Variovorax paradoxus: one gene and its partner. The protein of the gene in region 2 interacts with the protein of the main gene of each other region in a pairwise test. Links are inferred from orthologs where the notes say so. Each region holds a gene or a part of one and is shown on either strand. Other genes may lie near its edges.

Region 1 (9,272 bases), 780 kb from region 2 along the record:
ATTCGAGGCCGGTCATGCCGGCCATGCGGATATCGACGATCAGACAGGCGACTTCGCGCGGGTCGTATCGGGAGAGAAAGGATTCGGCGGACTCGAAACAGCGGACTCTGTAGTCCTTGCCTTCGAGCAGCCATTGCAGTGAATCGCGGACGGCTTCGTCGTCATCGACGACATAGACCGTGCCCTTCTTCGGAATCAAACTCATGCAGGTACCTTTGCCTCGTCGCTTGCTACGGAACTGATAGCGTCCAACACCGGAATCCAGAAGGAAAAACGGCATCCGATCACATCCGGGCCATTGTAGATGTTCTCTGCCTGCATCCGGCCGCGGTGCGACTCGACGATGGTGCGGCACAAATTGAGCCCGATGCCCATGCCTTCGGGCTTGGTGGAGAAGAAGGCCTCGTAGAGCCGGTCCATCACTTCTGGCGAGAGGCCCTTGCCCGTGTCCTGCACCGAGAACTCGATGGCATTCTGCCCCTCGATCACCTTGGGCAGCACGCGCAGCTCGACGCTGCGGCGCGCCAGCGGGCGGTCGGCGATGTCGATGGATTCGGCCGCGTTCTTCAGCAGGTTGACCATCACCTGTTCGATGAGGATCGGGTCGACGCGCACCACCGGCAGCCGCGCGGCCACGTAGTGGTTCAGGCGCACGTTGCGCCGGCGCAGCTCGATGCCCGCGAGTTCGACCGCCTCGCTCACCATGGTGGCGACGTCGGCCGGCGTGCGGTTGGGTTCGCTGCGCTTCACGAAGGAGCGGATGCGCTGGATGATCTGGCCCGCGCGCTGCGCCTGCTTCGAGGTTTTCTCGAGTGCGGCAAGCAGGGCGTCGTTGTCGATCGTCTGCCCCTTGATGCGCGACATCATCCCGTTGCAGTAGTTGGCGATGGCGGTGAGCGGCTGGTTGAGCTCGTGTGCCACGCTCGAAGCCATCTCACCCATGGTGATCAGGCGGCTCGCGGCCTGGGCCTTGTCGGCCTGCGCGGCGGCTTGCTCTTCGGCGTCGCGGCGCGGCGTGATGTCGGTGGCGATCACCAGTTGCGCCAAACGCCCGTCGACCCAGGTCAGGTAGCGCGAGCGCACCTCGAGCCACTTGCCCAGGTGCGGCACGAAGATTTCGTTGTTCGCGGTCTGGGCGGCGGTGAGTGTGTCGATCGGCAGGCCGGCGTAGGGGTCGACGTCGTCCAGGCCCTCGTCGTGCGCATTCGACGGCGGCACGCCAGCCTGCGCCACCATGCCCAGGTGGCCCACGGTGTCGGAGCCGAACCACAGGCGGTACAGCTTGTTGGCGAACAGCAGTTCTTCGCTGCCGATGGGCGCCACCGACACGGCGGCGTCGAGCGCTTCGAGCACGGTGGTGAAGCGTTCGTACGAGGCGGACAGCTGCTCGCGGATGCGCGTCGGCTCGGTGATGTCGGTCATCGACGTCATCCAGCCGGTCTGGTGGCCGCGCGCATCGATCAGCGGCGACACATACAGGCGCGCATTGAAGACGCTGCCGTTCTTGCGCTTCACGCGCACCTGGAAGCCGCCGGGCAGGGCGCGGCCGTGCAGTTCTTCTTCGAGGCGCTCGTTCATCACCTCGCGGTCGGATTCGAGCCAGTATGGGAAGGGCGGCGTCTGGCCGACCAGCTCGTCTTCGCTCCAGCCCGTCATGGCGCAGAACGCGGCGTTCACGTAGGTGATGCGGCCTTGCAGATCGAGCACGCGCATGCCGGTCAGCATGGAGTTTTCCATCGCGCGGCGGAAGTTGGTTTCGGCCACCAGCCGCTGCTGCGCCTGCAGTCGGCGCCGCGTGTGGCGCCAGGTGCCGATCAGCATCCAGCTGGTCATCACGCTGAGGGCGCACACGAGCCAGAAGAGGCCGTTGCCCACCACGCCCTGCGAGGTGCGGTAGGCCTGCGCACGCAGCATCAGCGCATTGCCCACGGGCGACACCGGCACTTCGTATTCGTTGGTGGCTTCGGTCCAGGGCAGCAGGCGGGTGCCGCTGTTCTTCAGCGGCGTGGTGTTGCCGGCGATCACGTTGCCCTTGGCGTCGAGCAGCGAGACGGCGTAGCGCGCCTGCACCTCGGAAGGCATGCCGTAGCGCAGCAGGCCGTCGATGGAGAACTCGCCGAGCACGACGCCCGCGAACAGGCCCTGGTCGAACAGCGGAATGTGCAGCTGCAGCATCGCGGCGGGCTCGCCGCCGGCCACGGGTTGGGAGTACACCGGCTGGCGCAGCTCGCGCGCCAGCGCGTAGTTGCTCTCGATGTCGCCGGGGCGCAGCACGTCGCCGATCAGGTGCTGTTGCGCGGGATGCACGCTGGGCGCCGCGTAGCCGGCCTTGAAGCGGCGGCGGTCGTCGATCCAGCTGATGGTTTGCAGTTCGGGGAACTGGCTCACCAGCGATTCGGCACGGCTCGTGAATTCGACCGGGTCGATCTCGCGGTTCGAGGCATCGCGCGCGATGCGCATCAGCTGCTCCTGCCGCTCCAGCAAACGCAGGCGCATGCGTTGCTGCGCGTACTCGACGTCGCGCCGCACCGACTCCTGTTCGCGCTCGACTTCTTCAGTACGCAGGTACCAGAACGCGGACACGATGGCCGCGAGAAACAACAGCACGGCCGCCATCGGCGCGAGCATTGCGACGGCGTCCTGCAGCACGGGCGTCTGCTTGCGCCACCACGTGCGCCACCAGGAGAGCGGCGAGGCTTTGACGGCACTGCGGGCGACCGCGAGCGGGGAGGAAAGGGGCATGGGCGGAGTTTAGGGGATGGCCCTCCCGGCGAAGAGGCCCTGCCAGAGACGTGCTTCATTGATATTTCATAATAAGAAATCAACAAGCACTATTTGAAATAGGGAAACTTCTATGCGAAACTCCGGCGCGCTCGGTGCCCAGCGCACTAAATTACAGCCACAGCCCTAAAAGGAGAGACAAGCATGTCGGCAAATCCCGAGAACCTGTTCGGCTCGGCCGCAAACGATGCGGACGCCCAGGAAACGCGTGAATGGATGGATGCGCTGTCTTCCGTCATCCAGAGCGAGGGGCCCGAGCGGGCGCACTTCCTGCTCGAACAACTGCTCGAACATGCGCGCCAGAACAGCGTCGACATGCCGTTCTCGGCCAACACCGGCTACGTGAACACCATCGAGCCCGGCGTGGAGGCTCGCAGCCCCGGCAACCTCGAGATCGAACAACGCCTGCGCGCCTACATGCGCTGGAACGCCATGGCGATGGTGGTCAAGGCCAACCGCATCCACCCGCCCGAAGGCGGTGACCTCGGCGGTCACATCGGCTCCTTTGCTTCGCTGGCCAGCATGTTCGGCGCCGGCTTCAACCACTTCTGGCGCGCCGAGAGCGAAAACCACGGTGGCGACCTGCTGTACATCCAGGGCCACGTGTCGCCCGGCATCTACGCCCGCGCCTACCTGGAAGGCCGCCTCTCCGAAGACCAACTGCTCAACTTCCGCCAGGAAGTCGACGGCAAGGGCCTGTCGAGCTACCCGCATCCCAAGCTGATGCCCGAGTTCTGGCAGTTCCCCACGGTGTCGATGGGCCTGGGCCCGCTGATGGCGATCTACCAGGCGCGCTTCCTGAAGTACCTGCACGCCCGCGGCATCGCCAACACCGAGAACCGCAAGGTATGGGTGTTCTGCGGCGACGGCGAAATGGACGAAGTCGAATCGCTCGGCGCCATCGGCCTGGCCGCGCGCGAGAACCTCGACAACCTGATCTTCGTCATCAACTGCAACCTGCAGCGCCTGGACGGCCCGGTGCGCGGCAACGGCAAGATCATCCAGGAACTCGAAGGCGAGTTCCGCGGCGCCAACTGGAACGTCATCAAGCTGATCTGGGGCAAGGGCTGGGACGCTCTGCTCGAGAAGGACCATGACGGCGCGCTGCGCAAGATCATGATGGAGTGCAACGACGGCGACTACCAGTCGTTCAAGGCCAACGACGGCGCCTACGTGCGCAAGCACTTCTTCGGCCGCGACCCGCGCACGCTGAAGATGGTCGAGCACCTGACCGACGACGAGGTCTGGAACCTGCAGCGCGGCGGCCACGACTCGCAGAAGGTGTACGCCGCCTTCCACGCGGCCCAGAACCACAAGCGCCAGCCCACCGTGCTGCTCGTCAAGACCGTCAAGGGTTTCGGCATGGGCAAGATCGGTGAAGGCAAGAACACGGTCCACCAGACCAAGAAGCTCGGCGACGAGGACATCAAGGCCTTCCGCGACCGCTTCAACATTCCGATTCCCGACAGCCAGATCGCCGAGCTGCCGTTCTACAAGCCGGCCGACGACACGCCCGAAATGCGCTACCTGCACGAGCGCCGCAAGGCCCTCGGCGGCTACCTGCCGCACCGTCGCACCAAGGCCGACGAGAGCTTCACGGTGCCCTCGCTCGACGTCTTCAAGTCGGTGATGGAGCCCACGGCCGAAGGCCGCGAGATATCGACCACGCAAGCCTACGTGCGCTTTCTCACGCAGCTGCTGCGCGACAAGGCCCTGGGCCCGCGCGTCGTGCCCATCCTGGTGGACGAAGCCCGCACCTTCGGCATGGAAGGCCTGTTCCGCCAGATCGGCATCTACAACCCGCACGGTCAGCAGTACACCCCGGTCGATAAAGACCAGGTCATGTACTACAAGGAAGACAAGGCCGGCCAGATCCTGCAAGAGGGCATCAACGAAGCCGGCGGCATGTCCAGCTGGATCGCGGCGGCCACGTCGTACAGCACCAACAACCGCATCATGGTGCCGTTCTACGTGTACTACTCGATGTTTGGCTTCCAGCGCATCGGCGACCTGGCCTGGGCGGCCGGCGACATGCAGGCCCGCGGCTTCCTGCTGGGCGGCACCTCGGGACGCACCACGCTGAACGGCGAAGGCCTGCAGCACGAAGACGGTCACAGCCACATCCTGGCCAACACCATCCCGAACTGCGTGAGCTACGACCCGACCTTCGCGCACGAAGTCGGCGTGATCCTGCACCACGGCTTGAAGCGCATGGTCGAGAAGCAGGACAACGTCTACTACTACCTGACGCTGCTCAACGAAAACTACGCGATGCCCGGCCTCCAGCCCGGCACCGAAGAGCAGATCATCAAGGGCATGTACCTGTCCAAGCAGGGGCCGGTGGTCAAGGCCGCCAAGGGCGCGAAAGAAGCGCCGACCGTGCAACTGCTGGGCAGCGGCACCATCCTGCGCGAGAGCTTTGCCGCGCAAGAGCTGCTCGAGAAAGAGTGGGGCGTGTCGGCTTCGGTGTGGAGCTGCCCGAGCTTCAACGAGCTGACCCGCGACGGCCAGGACGCCGACCGCTGGAACCTGCTGCACCCCGACCAGACGCCGCGCGTGCCCTTCGTGGCCGAGCAGCTCGGTGCCACGACCGGCCCGGTGGTCGCGTCGACCGACTACATGAAGGCCTACGCCGAGCAGATCCGTCCGTTCGTGCCGAAGGGCCGCACCTACAAGGTGTTGGGCACCGACGGTTTCGGTCGCAGCGACTTCCGCGCCAAGCTGCGCGAGCACTTTGAAATCAATCGTCACTACATCGTGGTGGCTGCGCTCAAGGCGCTGAGCGAAGATGGCACCGTGCCGGTGGCCAAGGTGGTGGAAGCGATCAAGAAGTACGGCATCAATGTCGACAAGGTCAACCCGCTCTACGCTTGAACATCAACAACCAACGAACGAACGGCGCCTGACGGCGGGAGACAACGATATGGCAGCAGTGGAAGTGAAAGTGCCCGACATCGGCGACTTCGATGAAGTCGCGGTGATCGAGGTGCTCGTGAAGGTGGGCGACACGGTCAAGGCCGAGCAGTCGCTCATCACGGTCGAATCGGACAAGGCGTCGATGGAAATCCCGTCGTCCACGGCCGGTGTGGTCAAGGAAATCAAGATCGCCGTGGGCGACAAGGTCAAGCAAGGCTCGGTGGTGCTGGTGGTCGAAGCCGAGGGCGCGGCTGCCGCCGCCCCGGCACCGGCCGCTGCGCCTGCTGCAGCTGCACCCGCTCCGGCGGCTGCAGCGCCTGCCCCCGCAGCAGCCGCACCGGCTGCTGCATCGGGCCCGGTGGAGATCAAGGTGCCGGACATCGGCGACTTCAAGGACGTCGCGGTCATCGAACTGCTCGTGAAGGTGGGTGACACCATCGCCGCCGAGCAGTCGCTGATCACGGTCGAGTCGGACAAGGCCTCGATGGAAATCCCGTCGTCGGGCGCCGGCGTGCTGAAGGAACTCAAGGTCAAGGTGGGCGACACCGTCAACATCGGCGACCTGATCGCGGTGCTCGAAGGCGCCGCAGGTGCTGCCCCCGCGCCCGCATCGGCGCCCGCGCCGGCACAGGCCGCGGCCGCCGCGCCCGCCGCTGCAACCGCCAGCGCACCAGCGCCGGCGGCCGCCGCACCGGCAACGGCTGCGCCGGCCCACCAGCCCACGTCGGCCCCCACCGGCAGCCTGCCGCACGCTTCGCCCTCGGTGCGCAAGTTCGCGCGCGAACTCGGCGTGCCGCTCGAGGAGGTCAAGGGTTCCGGCCTCAAGGGCCGCATCACGCAGGACGACGTCCAGAACTTCACCAAGGCCGTGATGAGCGGCGCGGCCAGCACCAAGGCCTCGGCGGCCAAGGCGCCGGCAGGTGGTGGCGACGGCGCGGCACTGGGCCTCATTCCGTGGCCCAAGGTCGACTTCACGAAGTTTGGCGCCGTGGAGCGCAAGGACCTGTCGCGCATCAAGAAGCTCAGCGGCGCGAACCTGCACCGCAACTGGGTGATGATCCCGCACGTCACCAACAACGACGAAGCCGACATCACCGAGCTCGAAGCCTTCCGCGTCTCCACCAACAAGGAGAACGAGAAGTCGGGCATCAAGGTCACGATGCTGGCCTTCGTGATCAAGGCGGTGGTGGCAGCGCTGAAGAAATTCCCCGACTTCAACGCCAGCCTCGACGGCGACCAGCTCGTCTACAAGCAGTACTACAACATCGGCTTCGCGGCCGACACGCCCAACGGGCTCGTGGTGCCGGTGCTGAAAGATGCCGACAAGAAGGGCATCCTGCAGATCAGCGCCGAGATGGGCGAACTCGCCAAGAAGGCGCGCGACGGCAAGCTCGGCTCGGCCGACATGCAGGGCGGTTGCATGTCGATCAGCTCGCTCGGCGGCATCGGTGGCACGCACTTCACGCCCATCATCAACGCCCCCGAAGTGGCCATCCTCGGCCTCTCCAAGGGCCAGATGAAGCCGGTGTGGGACGGCAAGCAGTTCGTGCCGCGTCTCACGCTGCCGCTGTCGCTGTCGTACGACCACCGCGTGATCGACGGCGCCCTGGCTGCGCGTTTCAACGCCTACCTGGGGCAAGTGCTCGCAGACTACCGCCGCATCCTGCTATGACCACGGTTGTGGCCGTCCGCAAAGGCGGCCAGGTCACGATGGCGGCGGATTCGCTGGTGACCTTCGGCGACACGCGCATGTCGCACAACGCCGAAGCGAACCAGAAGATCTTCACCGTCGAGGATGCCGCCGGCCAGAGCCTGTTTGCAGTGGCCGGCGCCGCGGCGCACTTCCTGGCGCTGCAGCACGCGCTGGCTGCGCAGGATCGCGAGAAGCTGTTGTTCGGCAGCAAGCACGAGATCTTCCGCACCTTCACGATGCTGCATCCGGTGCTCAAGGACTCGTTCTTCATGCAGACCAAGGAAGACGAGCACGAGCCCTACGAGTCGAGCCAGTTCACGATGCTGCTGGCCAACCCGAGCGGCATCTACGGCATCTACAGCTACCGCGAGGTGTTCGAGTTCAAGCAGTACTGGGCCATCGGCTCGGGACGCAGCTTTGCGCTCGGCGCCATGCACGCGGCCTATGACAACAAGTCGCGCACCGCGCGCGACGTGGCGGAGGCGGGCATCGCCGCCGCCTGCGAATTCGATCGCAATTCGGCCCTGCCGGCCGACGTTCTCACACTCAAACTGAAAGTGTCCAAATGAGCGAACAACACATCAAGGTGCCGGACATCGGCGACTTCGACGAAGTCGCGGTGATCGAGGTGCTGGTCAACGTCGGCGACACGGTCAAGGCCGAGCAGTCGCTCATCACGGTCGAGTCGGACAAGGCCTCGATGGAAATTCCGTCCTCGGCAGCCGGCGTGGTGAAGTCGCTGGCCGTGAAGGTCGGCGACAAGGTCAAGCAAGGTTCGGTGGTGCTGACGCTCGAAGTCGACGGGGCTGCTGCGCCTGCGCCGGCTGCTGCAGCGCCCGCACCTGCGGTGGCAGCTGCCCCCGCGCCCAAGGCGGCTGCACCGGCTCCGGCCGCGGCGGCGCCCGTGGCGACATCCAGCTACGGCGGCAAGGTCGATGTCGAGTGCGACGTGGTCGTGCTCGGTGCCGGCCCCGGCGGCTACTCGGCCGCCTTCCGCGCGGCCGACCTCGGCCTGAAGGTCGTGCTGATCGAACGCTACGCCACGCTCGGCGGCGTGTGCCTGAACGTCGGCTGCATTCCGTCGAAGGCGCTGCTGCACGTCGCTTCCGTCATGGACGAGGTCAAGCATTTCGCCGACCTGGGCGTGAGCTTCGCCGCGCCCACGGTCGACCGCGCCAAGCTGCTCGGCCACAAGAACAAGGTGGTGGGCAAGCTCACCGGCGGCCTCACGGCCATGGCGAAGATGCGCAAGGTGACGGTGCTTCGCGGCGTCGGCAACTTCATCGACCCGTACCACCTGGAAGTCGAAGAAACCTCGGGCACGAGCTGGGACACCACCGGCAAGAAGCAGACCGTCAAGTTCCGCAACGCGATCATCGCGGCCGGTTCGCAGTCGGTGAGCCTGCCCTTCATGCCGAAGGACCCGCGTGTGGTCGACTCGACCGGCGCGCTCGAGATGGGGACTGATCCCAAGCGCATGCTGGTGCTGGGCGGCGGCATCATCGGCCTCGAAATGGGCACCGTGTATTCCACGCTGGGTGCGCGCCTCGATGTGGTCGAAATGCTCGACGGCCTGATGCAGGGCGCCGACCGCGACCTCGTGAAGGTCTGGCAGAAGATGAACGCGCCGCGCTTCGACAACATCATGCTCAAGACCAAGACGGTCGGCGCTGAAGCCACGAAAGAAGGCATCAAGGTCACCTTCGAGGGCGAGAACGCGCCGAAGGAGCCGCAGGTGTACGACCTCGTGCTGCAGGCCGTGGGCCGCAGTCCGAACGGCAAGAAGATCGGCGCCGAGAAGGCCGGCATCGCGGTGAGCGACCGCGGCTTCATTCCGGTCGACATCCAGATGCGCACCAACGTGCCGCACATCTTCGCCATC
Region 2 (8,727 bases):
CACCGAGCAGCCCGTGCTCGACGCGCCGCAGATGCTGGTATGCGCCGGCGACCATGGGCTGGCGGCGCGCGGCGTGTCGGCCTATCCGAGCGACGTGACCTGGCAGATGGTCGAGAACTTCCTGGCGGGCGGTGCGGCCGTGAGCGTGCTGGCGCGCCAGCATGGCCTGGCGCTCACCGTGGTCGATTGCGGCGTGCGGCGCGACTTCCAGCCGCGCCCCGGCCTGGTGTCGCGGCGCATCGGCGCCGGCACGGCCGACGCCTCGGCCGGCCCCGCCATGGCGCCCGAGCAATGCGCCCAGGCCATCGCCAACGGCCGCGAGGTCGTGCGCGCGTTGCCGGGCAATGCGCTCCTGCTCGGCGAAATGGGCATCGGCAACAGCTCGTCCGCGGCGCTGCTGTTGTCGCGCCTGGCCGGGCTGGAGATCGGCCTGTGCACCGGCGCCGGCACGGGGCTCGACGCTGATGGCCTCGCACGCAAGCGCGAGGTGCTGCGCGAGGTGCTCGCCCTGCACGCGGGCGCGACCGCGCCGCTCGAGGCGCTGGCCGCGTTCGGCGGTTTCGAGGTGGCGACACTGGTCGGCGCGGTGCTGCAGGCGGCGCAAGAGCGGCGCGTGATCGTGGTCGACGGCTTCATCGCCAGCGCCGCCGTGCTGGTCGCGCAGGCGATCCGGCCGCAGGTGACGCAGCGCTGCGTGGCGGCGCACAGCTCGGCCGAGCCGGGACATGCGCTGCTGCTGAAGCAGCTCGGGCTCGAGCCCTTGCTGAACCTCGACCTGCGCCTGGGCGAAGGCTCGGGCGGCGCGCTGGCGTGGCCGTTGCTCGAGTCGGCCTGCCGCATCCTGCGCGAGATGGCGAGCTTCGAATCGGCGGGCGTGTCGCGCCAGCAATGAACGGCGTGCGCCATTTCCTGCTGGCCGTCCAGTTCTTCACGCGCGTGCCGGTGACGGGACAACTCGCTGCCTGGGTCGGCTTCAGCCCGCAGATGCTGCGCGCCGCCGCGGCGCACCTGCCGGCCATCGGCTGGATTGCGGGCGGGGTGGCCGCAGCGGTGTTCGTGGCGGTGGGTGCGGGCCTGCCGGGCGTCGGCGGGGCTTTTGCGGCGGCCGTGCTGAGCACCGTCGCCACCGTGATGCTCACGGGCGCCTTCCACGAAGACGGCCTGGCCGACGTGGCCGACGGCCTCGGCGGTTCGGCCAGCCGCGAGCGGGCGCTGGAGATCATGAAGGACTCGCGCATCGGCGCCTTCGGCGCGGTCGCGCTGGTGCTGGCGCTGGGCCTGAAGTTCGGCCTGCTGGCCGCGCTGGCCGCACGCGGGCTGGACGTGGTGGCGGTGTCCATCGTTGGCGCGCATGTGCTGTCGCGGCTGGCGCCGCTGTTCCTGATCCGCTGGCTGCCCTATGTGGGTGACAGCAGCGGCAGCAAGGCCAAGCCGCTGGCCGACGCGATCAGCGGCGGTGCGCTGCTCGTCGCCGTGCTCTGGGCCGTGCCCGTCGTGGCGTTGCTGCTGTGCGCGCACGACGCGGTGCACGTGGGCGCGGCGCTCGTGGCGCTGGCGCTCGCGGCCGGCTGGATGGCGCGGCTCTTCGTGCGTCGCCTGCAGGGCTTCACGGGCGATGGGCTCGGCGCCACGCAGCAGGTGTGCGAGCTGGCGATCTACCTCGCGTTGGCGTGGAAGGCATGAGCACTGCGACGGCCCAGCTCTGGCTGCAGCGCCACGCGCCGGTGATCGCGCCGCAGGGTCTGTGCTACGGCGCGACTGACATTGACGCGCACGTCGACGGCACACAGGCCGCGGCAGAGCGCATCGCGTCGGTGCTGCCGGCCGGCATCGTGCTGTGGAGTTCGCCGCTGCGGCGTTGCGCCATGCTGGCGGATGCCATCGTCGCGCTGCGGCCCGATCTCTCGGTGCGACGCGATGTACGCCTGGCCGAGATGAATTTCGGCGCCTGGGAAGGGCGCCTGTGGTCGGCCGTGGCCCGTGAAGAGTTCGAGGCCTGGACGACCCGTTTCGCCGACGCCCCGGCCGGCGGCGACGGTGAGAGCGTGCGCGGCTTCATGCAGCGCGTGGCCGCCGCGCATGCCGACTGGCTGGCGACCGGCGCCGATGCACTGTGGGTCACGCATGCAGGCGTGCTGCGGGCGGTGCAGTTGCTGTCGCAGGGCGTGTCATGCCCCGAACGGGCCGATCAATGGCCCAACGACGCGGCGGCTTTCGGCGACTGGCGCGTGGTCGCCGCACCGACCTGAGGGGATCTCGTCAGTTCTTGGCGCGCCACTGCTCGCGCCAGAGCCGGTCGAGCTGCCCTGCGAACTGCGGCGAGGGCCCGCCCACGAGCTGGTTCTGCCCGTTGCGCTGCACCAGGCCGTAGAGCCGACCCGAGCCCTGGTCGTAGAGCGCGATCGCGTTGTGGTCGTGGCAATCGTGCGGCTTGCAGAAGGCATGCAGCAGATAGCGCGTGCCGTCCACCGTCACCCATTGCGGCTCGGGCGCCGGACCTTCGCGGCGCACGAGCCACGGTTCGGTCTCACGCGTGCCCAGCGCGGCGCGCCAGGCCTTGTCCATCGCCGGGCCGCGGGCGAGGGCGGCCGGGCTGCCCGTGGCGGGTGCCGGCGGCTTGGGGGTGGCAGTCGCGGGTTCGGCGGGCGGCGTTGCGGCGCGCGCCGCGCCGTCGCAGCGCCAGTACCGCTGCTTCATCAGCTCCGGCCCCAACTGGCCCATCACCGGCTTGTCGGCCTTCAGCGTGATCGACTGGCCGCGCGCATCGCGAAAGACCAGGAAATTCAGCATTGCGTGATCGCCCTTGTCCACGCGGCTCATCAGTGCGACGTCGAAGTTCGGCGGCGGCGCCTGGTTGCCGAAGAAACTGTGCGCCGTGTCCGGTTCGCGGCCCACGACGCGGCGCTTGCCGCGCTCGGCGATCAGCATGTCTTCGCGCACCTGCAGCGTCGGCGCCGCTGCGTCGGCGCAGTTGGCGGACCAGCGCCCGCCGTAGAGCGCCATCGTCTCCGGCGGCAGCACGCCGTCGCGCGACCAGGCGGAGCCCGCGCTACACAGTGCCGCGAGCAGGAGGAGGGCCGCGGGCGGTGTCGTCTTGAAAATCGTTGTGGTCGTCATGTGCGATGTGTGTGTGCCGCTCAGGCGGTCTTGGGGGCCGGCGTCTTGGGCTTGAAGCTACAGAAGGTCGCGACCGCGCACTCCCAGCAGCGCGGCTTGCGCGCCACGCAGACATAGCGCCCGTGCAGGATCAGCCAGTGGTGCGCGTGCAGGCGGTACTCGGGTGGGATGCGCTTTTCGAGCTTGAGTTCCACGTCCAGCGGCGTCTTGCCGGGCGCAAGCCCGGTGCGGTTGCCGATGCGGAAGATGTGCGTGTCGACCGCGATGGTCTCTTCGCCGAAAGCCACGTTGAGCACCACGTTCGCCGTCTTGCGCCCGACGCCCGGCAGCGCCTCGAGCTCGGCGCGCGTGCGCGGCACCTCGCCGCCATGCAGCTCGACCAGCATGCGGCAGGCCTCGATCAGGTGCCTGGCCTTGCTGCGGTACAGCCCGATCGTCTTGATGTACGACTCCAGCCCTTCCACGCCCAGGTCGAGGATCGCCTGCGGCGTGTTCGCCACCGGATAGAGCCGGCGCGTCGCCTTGTTCACCCCCACGTCGGTGGCCTGCGCCGACAGCAGCACCGCGGCCAGCAGCTCGAAGGGCGTGGTGTATTCGAGCTCCGTGCGCGGCTCGGGGTTGGCGGCCTGCAGGGTCGCGAAGAAGAGGGGGATGTCGGATTTTTTCATGGATCGTGAGGGCCGCTGTTCATTGCGAGGGGCTCGCGGGGCGCATGCCGCGGAAGGCAGGGCGAGCACCGGCGTTTGCGGCGATGGATGCAATATATCGTCGAAAAGCCATGGCCCTACGCAGCTTTCCTGCCCGGGCTTTCGCGACAATGACGCCCAGAAAGTGAGACCGACCATCATGCAATTCGCCTCCCGCCTCGACAACGTCGAAACCTCTGCCATCCGCGAACTCTTCAAGCTGCTGGGCAAGCCCGGCATCATCAGTTTTGCGGGCGGCTTTCCCGACAGCGCCATGTTCGACGTCGAGGGCCTGAAGGAGGCGAGCCAGAAAGCGCTCACCGAAGAGGCCGGCGGGGCCCTGCAGTACGGTGCCACCGAAGGCTACGAGCCGCTGCGCAACCAGCTCTCCGATTTCATGAAGACCAAGGGCGTCGACGTCGACCCCAGCGGCCTGATCGTCACCACCGGCAGCCAGCAGGCGCTCGACCTGCTGGGCAAGACCATGATCTCGCCCGGCGACAAGGTGATCGTCGAAGGCCCGACCTTCCTGGCGACAATCCAGTGCTTCCGCCTGTACGGCGCGCAGCTCATCAGCGCGCCCATCGACGCCAACGGCGTGAAGACCGACGAGCTCGAGAAGCTCATCGCCGAGCACAAGCCCAAGTTCGTCTACCTGATCCCCACCTTCGGCAACCCCAGTGGCGCGATGCTGACGCTGGAGCGTCGCAAGAAGGTGCTCGAGCTGGCCGTGAAGTACCAGACGCTGATCGTCGAGGACGACCCCTACGGCGACCTGTACTTCGGTGAAGCGCCGCCGCCGTCGATCATGTCGCTGAGCAAGGACGTGCCCGGCAGCCGCGAGCTGCTGGCGCATTGCGGCAGCCTGAGCAAGGTGCTGAGCCCGGGCCTGCGCATCGGCTGGATGATCGCGCCCCCCGAGCTGCTGGCCAAGGCGACGATGTGCAAGCAGTTCAGCGACGCCCACACCAGCACCTTCGCGCAGGCCACGGCCGCGCAGTACCTCAAGAGCGGCCGCATGCCCGGCACGCTGGCGCATGTGCGCGAGGTCTACGGCCAGCGTGCGCAAGCGATGGGCGCGGCGCTGACGCGCGAGCTGGGCGATGCGGTGAGCTTCACGCAGCCCAACGGCGGTTTGTTCTTCTGGGCGCGCCTCACGGGCGCCAACGGCAAGCTGGCCGATGCCAACGAGCTGGCCAAGCGTGCGATCGAAAAGCTGGTGGCCTTCGTGCCCGGCGCGCCGTTCTTCGCCGAGAAGCCCGATGTGGCGACGCTGCGCCTGAGCTTTGCGACGGCCGACATCGCGAAGATCGAAGAAGGCGTGAAGCGCCTCGGCCAGGCCCTGTAGTAAATCGTCAGGGGGACCGGTGCAGGCGGGGTGCCGCCAGCAGGTCCAGGTTCTCTGAAATGGCCGCATCCACGTTCGGATAGCGGCCTTTCATTTTGGAGAGCGTCATGATGGTCTGCAGCGCCTTCAGGTCCTTGACCGAGGGCGCGACCTTGATCTGCGCGATCGCCGCCGGGGCGTTGCCGCCGTTCACCAATGCCATCACCTTGCTTGCCCAGTCGTTTGCGCGTGCCATGCTTTCACCTGTAATCCGTTGAATGCGCCGACTGTACACAGCGGCCGGACCCGTGAAGGGCCTGCCATCGCCGCCGGGCCGCCCCAGGGCGGGGCCGGGTTACCATCGACCATGAGAAAAACCTTCCAGCTTCAGGTCGAGGGCAAGCACCCCGACCGTCACCTCGAAGCCGTCAAGCACGAGATTCGCAAGTACATCAAGCGCGAGCGCCGCCGCGACCTGCCCGAAGGCGCCGACTTCTGGGACTTCGACTGCAAGTTCGGCACCGCCCAGGAATCCGCCGAAACCATCCACCTCACGGCCATCACCGGCCTCATCGACGGTGTGGTGAAAGAGGGCGGCACGCAGTTCTACGTCGAGATCCTGGCCAAGCCAGGCAAGCGCCAGCCGAGGCCTGCGGGCGCGCCCGAGCACGCCGAGAACGACGACGAGGAATAAACCCCGTCAGATGTCAGATCAGCGCCTGCGCCATCCGCAGGCCATGCCGCTGCTCCGCCTCCTGCAGCGAGCGCGCAATCGACGGGTGCAGCCGCACCCCGTTCGCCGATTGCGCTTCCCGACGCTTCAACCCGCCTTCACCCGGCAGCCGCACAGGCTTGGCCGGGTCGACGGGCGCGTTGTCGCGGCACTTCGCCGCCACGTGGTCCATCTGGCGCAGGAAGGCTTCCTTGCCACCGAAGGCGTTCAGGTCGTGCAGCGTGAGGTGCACCGTCGCGCCCCAGCCTTCGGGCGGGTCGGCGCGGCCGTGGCCTGCGAGGCCGGCCGTGAGCGTCTCGACCAGCAACGCCATGCCGTAGCCCTTGTGGCCGTGGCTCAGGCCGCCCACGGGCAGCAGCGTGCCGGGCGGCTGGTCGAACAGCACCTGCGGGTTGTTCGACGGCTGGCCTGATGCGTCGATGAGCCACTCTTCGGCGAAGGTCTCGCCGGCCGCGCGCTTGCGGTTGCTCATGCCGTTGGTGGTGATCGAGGCCGAGATGTCGACCATCACGCCGCCCTGCGACAGCGGAAAGCCCATCGCCAGTGGATTCGGCGTGAACACGGCCTGCGTGCCGCCGTAGGGCGCGACGCTGGCGGTGTTGGGGTCGGAGCAGGCCAGCAGCATCAGCATGTCTTCCTGCAGTGCGCGCAGCATGTAGACCGCGAGGCAGGCGATGTGGTGGCTGCGGCGGATCACGAGCGAGGCCGTACCCAGTTCGCGGGCGCGCGGCACCAGCAGGTCCATGCCCTGGTCCATGAGCCAGGGGCCGGGCAGGCGCTTGCCGTCCCACAGCACGGCGGCGGGGCGGTCGGACAGCACCTCGGGCGCGCCGTCGCGCGTCATGCCGCCCGATTCGATTTCTTTCACGTAGCCGGCCAGCAGCGCGAGGCCGTGCGTGTCGTGGCCCAGCAGGTCGCCTTCGACCAGCGTGCCTGCCACGCTGTCGGCCATCGAGGCCGCAAGGCCCGCTTTCTGCAGCAGGGCGCTGGCGTAGTCGCGCAGCGCGTCGGCGCGGTAGAGCGGGGCGGCAGCTGCTGCAGAAGATGTCATTTCAGGATCTCCAGCACGCGGTCGAGCCCGCCTTCGTTGATCGCCACCATGGCCTGCTCGCGCACCTTCGGCTTGGCGTGATAGGCCACCGACAGCCCGGCCTCGCCCATCATCGGCAGGTCGTTGGCGCCGTCGCCCACGGCGATGGTCTCCTGCGGCGAGATGCCCATGAGCGACGCCACTTCGAGCAGCGTGCGGCGCTTTTCGGCGCCGTCGCAGATGTCGCCCCAGCTTTGCGTCACGACCTGGCCGGTGAGCTGTCCGTCGGCTTCGTCGAGCAGGTTGGAGCGTGCAAAGTCGATGCCCAGCCGGTCCTTCACGCGGTTCGCGAAGAAGGTGAAGCCGCCCGACACCAGCAGCACCTTGAGGCCGGCCGCCTTGCAGGCCGCGACCAGTTCGGTGGCGCCCGGGTTGAGCTTCAGTCGCTCGTCGTACACCTGCTGCAGCGCGGCCACGGGTACGCCCTGCAGCAGCGCCACGCGACGGCGCAGGCTTTCCTTGAAGTCCTTGATCTCGCCGCGCATCGTGGCTTCGGTGATCGCGGCCACCTCGGCCTTCTTGCCGACGGCATCGGCGATCTCGTCGATGCATTCGATGTTGATCAGCGTCGAATCCATGTCGAACGCGATCAGCTTGAAGTCGGCGAGCTTCAGCGGCGGCTTCACGCGCTGGAGGACGAGGCCGGGGGAAAATTCTGTAGCGCTCATGCGGGGGCGATTTCCTTGACGAGGGGTTGACCGAGGCTGCGAAGCACGTCGCGCACCATCTGCGCGCGGTCCTTCGGCTCTTTCAGCTCGCGCTCGATGCGCAGCTTCTCGTTGCCGGCGAGCTTGATGTGCTTGTTCTTCTGGATCAGCTGGATGATGGCCATGCCGTCGACCGGCGCGTCCTTCTTGAAGGTGATGTTGATGATGCCCGGCGCGGCATCGACCTTGATCACGCCGTAGGGCCGCGCAAGCACGCGCAGGCGGTGCGTGTCGATCAGCGTCTGGGCCTGCGGTGGCAGCTTGCCGAAGCGGTCGACGATTTCTTCGAGCAGCGTATCGATCTGGTCGGGCGTCTTCGCGGTGGCGAGCTTCTTGTAGAACGACAGCCGCAGGTGCACGTCGCCGCAGTAGTCGTCGGGCAGCAGGGCGGGCGCGTGCAGGTTGATCTCGGTCGTCACCGACAGCGGCGACAGCAGGTCGGGCTCCTGCCCGGCCTTGAGCGAGCGCACGGCCTCGCTGAGCATCTCGTTGTAGAGCTGGAAGCCGATCTCCATCATGTTGCCACTCTGGTTCTCGCCGAGCACTTCGCCTGTGCCGCGAATCTCGAGGTCGTGCATCGCGAGGTAGAAGCCCGAGCCCAGTTCTTCCATCTGCTGGATCGCTTCGAGCCGCTGCGAGGCCTGCTTGGTCAGGCCCTCGGTGTCCGGCACCATGAGGTAGGCGTAGGCCTGGTGGTGCGAACGGCCGACGCGGCCACGCAGTTGGTGCAGCTGCGCGAGGCCGAACTTGTCGGCGCGGCTCATCACGATGGTGTTGGCGGTGGGCACGTCGATGCCGGTCTCGATGATGGTCGAGCACAGCAGCATGTTGTAGCGCTGGGCCACGAAGTCGCGCATCACGCGCTCCAGCTCGCGCTCGGGCATCTGGCCGTGGGCCACGGCGATGCGGGCCTCGGGCAGGATTTCTTCGAGCTTCTGGCGCCGGTTCTGGATGGTCTCGACCTCGTTGTGCAGAAAGTAGACCTGTCCGCCGCGCTTCAGCTCGCGCAACACGGCCTCGCGGATCACGCCCGTACCCTCGTTGCGCACGAAGGTCTTGATGGCCAG

What was found.
Region 1: the proteins of nth (region 2) and aceE interact in binary tests that used the Escherichia coli proteins (3 or more experiments, as listed by UniProt). The link is inferred for Variovorax paradoxus from one-to-one orthologs.

The regions. Positions count from the first base shown.
Region 1 is NZ_CP045644.1:4,795,754-4,805,025, forward strand. What follows is about bases 2,532-5,855. They hold aceE (pyruvate dehydrogenase (acetyl-transferring), homodimeric type), read left to right. Parts: upstream 2,532-2,925; coding sequence 2,926-5,655; downstream 5,656-5,855. Other genes in these bases: GFK26_RS22105 (PAS domain S-box protein), read right to left, coding at 2,532-2,742; aceF (dihydrolipoyllysine-residue acetyltransferase), read left to right, coding at 5,705-5,855. In the rest of the region: GFK26_RS22100 (response regulator transcription factor), read right to left, coding at 1-205; more of GFK26_RS22105, read right to left, coding at 202-2,531; more of aceF, read left to right, coding at 5,856-7,369; GFK26_RS22120 (MFS transporter), read left to right, coding at 7,366-7,959; lpdA (dihydrolipoyl dehydrogenase), read left to right, coding at 7,956-9,272. UniProt on the Escherichia coli protein: Component of the pyruvate dehydrogenase (PDH) complex, that catalyzes the overall conversion of pyruvate to acetyl-CoA and CO(2).
Region 2 is NZ_CP045644.1:5,574,808-5,583,534, reverse strand. Bases 1,962-4,740 are described here. They hold nth (endonuclease III), read right to left. Parts: upstream 3,786-4,740; coding sequence 3,138-3,785; downstream 1,962-3,137. Other genes in these bases: GFK26_RS25740 (PLP-dependent aminotransferase family protein), read left to right, coding at 3,964-4,740; GFK26_RS25750 (Ivy family c-type lysozyme inhibitor), read right to left, coding at 2,260-3,117; GFK26_RS25755 (histidine phosphatase family protein), read left to right, coding at 1,962-2,249. Outside these bases: cobT (nicotinate-nucleotide--dimethylbenzimidazole phosphoribosyltransferase), read left to right, coding at 1-892; GFK26_RS25760 (adenosylcobinamide-GDP ribazoletransferase), read left to right, coding at 889-1,683; more of GFK26_RS25755, read left to right, coding at 1,680-1,961; more of GFK26_RS25740, read left to right, coding at 4,741-5,151; GFK26_RS25735 (hypothetical protein), read right to left, coding at 5,159-5,386; GFK26_RS25730 (DUF6172 family protein), read left to right, coding at 5,498-5,824; GFK26_RS25725 (Ldh family oxidoreductase), read right to left, coding at 5,838-6,914; phosphoserine phosphatase SerB, read right to left, coding at 6,911-7,621; mfd (transcription-repair coupling factor), read right to left, coding at 7,618-8,727. UniProt on the Escherichia coli protein: DNA repair enzyme that has both DNA N-glycosylase activity and AP-lyase activity. The DNA N-glycosylase activity releases various damaged pyrimidines from DNA by cleaving the N-glycosidic bond, leaving an AP (apurinic/apyrimidinic) site.